DNA from 2 places in the Staphylococcus chromogenes genome. Region 1 is predicted to be linked to the other one. Evidence: riboswitches for the same ligand, from Rfam matches in the RefSeq annotation. Region 1 holds a riboswitch; the other holds the start of a gene.
The links. A riboswitch is a leader RNA that binds a small molecule or an ion and turns the genes downstream of it on or off. The one in region 1 is predicted to bind thiamine pyrophosphate.
Positions count from the first base shown of each region.

Region 2: it holds a riboswitch for thiamine pyrophosphate, as region 1 does, so the genes downstream of both, PYW36_RS08110 (ECF transporter S component) here and thiO (glycine oxidase ThiO) in region 1, are expected to answer to the same signal.

Region 1 covers NZ_CP118953.1:2,227,696-2,229,904, reverse strand. Annotated here, with positions in the region: gene thiO (glycine oxidase ThiO) at 1-994, opposite strand, end outside; TPP riboswitch at 1,100-1,202, opposite strand; gene PYW36_RS10900 (hypothetical protein) at 1,224-1,826, opposite strand; gene PYW36_RS10895 (hypothetical protein) at 1,939-2,209, opposite strand, start outside.
Region 2 covers NZ_CP118953.1:1,655,107-1,657,315, reverse strand. Annotated here, with positions in the region: gene PYW36_RS08115 (ABC transporter ATP-binding protein) at 1-570, opposite strand, end outside; gene PYW36_RS08110 (ECF transporter S component) at 583-1,164, opposite strand; TPP riboswitch at 1,279-1,379, opposite strand; gene graF (glycopeptide resistance-associated protein GraF) at 1,573-1,704, opposite strand; gene auxA (lipoteichoic acid stability factor AuxA) at 2,030-2,209, shown strand, end outside.

The sequences.
Region 1 (2,209 bases):
GATAGTGGCCGGTTGAAACAAATAGCGTGTCTGAAGCTTTGCCCATCACGGGCCAGCCGTCTTCTGTAATTGGACGAATACCAGTCCACGTTTTGAGGGTCTGTTCATGTCTCAATTGGGGGAGCATGGCTTGGCTTTTAGCATCTAACCATTTTAAATTATCGGGATGGTTTTGAGTGGACCAATTGTCTACTTCTGAAGTTGCACCTATTAAATAGCGATTCGTTTTTTTAGGAACGATATAACACCCATTCATATTAAATAAGGTTGTATTCAGAATCGGGCGGGAGGCTTGTATAAGTTTGACGTCGCCTTTTACTGGACGAGTAGGAAGGTCCACATTTAAAGATTGGAGTAATTGACCACTCCATGCGCCGGCCGCAACCACTAAGATGTTCGCATGAATGTGACATGCAGAAGTGTTTAATGTATAACCCCCTTCCACGTGTTGAGTGATGTCTAAGACTTCTGTATTTAAATGAAGAGTTGTATTTTTTTGTAAGGCTACTGCTTGTGTGAGCGCTTTTGTGTATAAATGCGCATTCACTTGGCCATCATCATGTATTTTGAATGCCGCCGTCGTCTCAGGATTAAGTTGAGGAAAATGTTGTTGAAGTGCATGGTTGTTGTACCAATGGAGACGGTGATCATCTTGTTTTAAAAATGTATACTGAGCGCGTAGAGCGTTAACATGACGCGTCTCTGTCGCAAGTTTAATGAGCCCATAGGATTGAAATTCGATATCAATGCCTGTCTCTTGATGTAAACGATAGGCAGTATTTGGCATTAATGCACGACTTTTCATCGCCAAACGATAAAGTGGACTCTCTTCGAAAAATTCATTTTGTGCCCCTAACATTCCTCCTGCTGCATAAGATGCATTCATTCTCGGTGTCGAACGATCAATAATAGAAACCTCGCAGTGAGCGTCGGCAAGATGACGTGCAATAGAGAGTCCTATTACACCTCCACCAATAATCACAATTTGTTCCATAAAAAAACCTCCTACACAATGTGCAAGAGGTCGCGCCCTAGATTCATGGTGAGAAAGAATGTAGGCCTATTTTCTATAAGTTCAGTAAAGTGTATACATTCAATTCATAAGTTAAAATAGCTTCCCTTCGTTGGTACTAACCACTTCAGGTTCAAAGAGTTAAGATGACATCTTTCTCAGCTCAATTAGAGCACCCCTAGCACATCGTATTTAATTTTATGATAAAGGCTTAGCCTCCGAATAGGCGTGCCCAAAATCCTTTTTGTTGGTGACTGTTTTTAATTGTAGTCGCCAATTCTTTTTGTTCTTTTGTTTGTGTTTCAATGCTTTCTTGTGTTTTTGTTAACTGTTCAGCTTGAAGTTTTTGATGTTCTGTCATTGCGTTTAATGATTTTGTATTTGTTTCGAGTTGATTATTGAGTTGATTATGTAATGTTTTTAATTCTTCTTGTTGTTGATGAACTTGTGAAATCATTTGTCCTAATAATTGACGTTCTTCGCGCATTTTGTTGATTTCAGCTTTTAACTCTTGCATCACTTGTGGAAATTGTTGATCTGATGGTAAGTTATCAGGATTTTCTTTTACGATGACTTGTAAAAAGTCTTTTTCTTTTTCGAGCTCTTCGAATGCGAGTTCATAACTGTTCGTACGGCCGACACGTTCAGCAATTTCTTGGAATAATTCGATATCCTCTTCTTGAAAGTCGGTCGCTTCACGGCCTCTATATTCGGTTTTTTTCAACTGGTAGCCACGTTCTTCTAGGTGCTGTACAATTTTACGCACTTGTTTTTCGCTAAGCTCTGATTTAAGTGCAAACTCTTTTGTTAGCATATGAATGAATCCTTTCTGTCAGTCTATTTAGACCCACGGTAGTCTGAGTTCAGTGACCCGTCAGCCTTACCTCTACATTATTGTAACGGCTTTAAGAAGGGATTTCAAGGACTTATGCATTCATATCTTTACTTAAATTCATTTTAATCAATAACGGATAAATCACTCGACGTGGAATACGATTGGCAAAGACATATTTTAAAATATAGCAAGACTTAACGCTTGTGCCGTAAATATCCTTTGTCAAAGGAATATTTGCCTTATTGTAAAGGTCTAGCGGTACAGGTTTCCCATTACGGTCGAGGGAAGGTTGTACGTAGTCGATTTGTGTTTGTTTTTCAAATCCATGTTCTGTTAAGAAACGGCGACGAAAAGCAATATCC
Region 2 (2,209 bases), 570 kb from region 1:
GTGTTCTACTTTATGTTCGACAATCAATACGGTTTGATCTTTCCAAAGTGTACGTAAGAGTTGCCAAAGATTTTCTGTTGCTTCAGTATCGAGCATTGCTGTAGGTTCATCTAAAAAGAGCGTGTCAGTTTGTTGAAGCAATGTTCCAGCAATCGCGAGTTTTTGTTTCATGCCTCCACTGAGTTGATGAATAGCTTGCTTTGGATTAATATCAAGACCAACTGCTTCTAGTGCTGCTTGGATTTTCGCATCCATTTCTTTTCGTGGTATTTGTAAGTTTTCAAGAATAAATGCTAATTCTTCATTTACTTGTGGCATACAAAACTGTGCATCAGGATCTTGGAAAATAACGCCCGCATTTTGTGAAATGGTTAATGAATCGTATTTCATAGGTAAATCAATTAAGTGGGGAACAATTCCACTTAAAACATTTAATAGTGTACTTTTACCAGAACCAGAAGGGCCTAGTAAAAGTACTTTTTCTTTATCTTTAATTTCGATATCGAGTCCATCAAAAATTTTATGTGGCGCACTCGGGTATTTTAATCGTAAATTTGTTGCTTTTAACACCTGGCATACTCCTTATAACGTGTCATAATCCTCTTTTGATGCAGGACGAAATAATTTCGTAACTCCGGTTTTGTCTAGTGCTTTTACAAGAAAATAAGGGAACACACCTGCAAGTATCGCACCACTAATTAAACGGAAAACAATGAGTAAAATTAAATTCCATGTCGCTACTTCATTCAAATAACCATAATACCAATCTACTGGAAAGCTAATGAGCGCAGCTGCCATACCTGCAAGTAGACTTACCATAAATGTACGAGATTTGTATTTGAAAATCGCAAACACAATTTCACAAGCTAAACCTTGAAGAATGGCATATATAATAGTAGGAATATCAAATCGACCCATGACAATGGTTTCTCCAGCACCCGCTGCAAACTCAGCAATTAAAGCAATCCCCATTTTCGGAATGATTAAATAAGCGACAACGGCTGCAGCAAACCACATGCCGTACATCAGTTGATCAATATGCAATCCGATAGGTTGAACCGTATAATATGCAATCCACCAAATGTTATAAATGACTGCAAAAATGACCGCAATAAGTACAGTAACCAAAATATCAGATAAAGTTAACCCTTGCTTCTTACGCATAAATATCCTCCTCAATAAAAAACACAGCACCTGAACTAGGTACTGTGTGAAAGTGTATTTGAAACTACAAATCATTATTGAGAACGGAAGAAGACATACGTCATCTGTTGAATTTGAGTTGTCATCACACTTTCCTACGCTAGTATCATCTAGTTCAGGTTCAAAGGGTTTGAGGTGAATACCTCATCTCAGTTTTCACACCCCTAGTGCGTTTCTATTTAATTAATAACGTTAATATACACCTGACTTGTGCGAATGTCAATGTTATGAAACGGGTAATATTCATTGAAAAAAAGTCCAGTTTTAAATTTTTAACATGTGATTCAAACAATATATAATCACTATAATGCAAATCAAAAAAGAGACGGGCTTATTCGCTCGTCTCTTAATATTGAGATACTTTAATAATTAGTCAAAAGTACTTTGAATATCGTCTTTCGTTTTTTCAACGCCATCTTTTGTGTCGTCTTTTTTATCTTTTAATTCTTGTTCTTTGTCTTTAGCATTTTCTGCTGCTTTTTTAATATCTTCTTTAGACATGATACATCGCTCCTTTAATGTATTCTTCTAAAAACATTCCCGTATTTAAAAATAATAAACATGAGAAGAAAGGGTACAAACATATGTAACTTTTGGTATAATACAGGAATGTAAAATTCGTACTAAAAAAGTATGTTTTAAATTGCTACAAAAAGATAATATATTTAAATACATTGAAAGTGGTATGTTCATAATTGATTTATAAAAAATACGTGATTTTGCTAAAATCTCGCGCAATAAATGTTTCTCCATCTAAAGAATGAGATTTCTTTTTTATAAAGACATGAACTGCGTCTTCGTATATAATAATTGTGAGGTGAAGCGGATGTCTTTGTTTAATAAATACACCGAGGTGATTTATAGTTATATCATCGGTGCAGTTTCTATTTTACTAAGTATTATTATCTTTCTTAATATCCCATTGATTCACCAATTTAATGAACATAAAAAGCCTGCAATTAACATCGATAATTTGTGGGACTTTATTATGGCATTTTTCAATGAA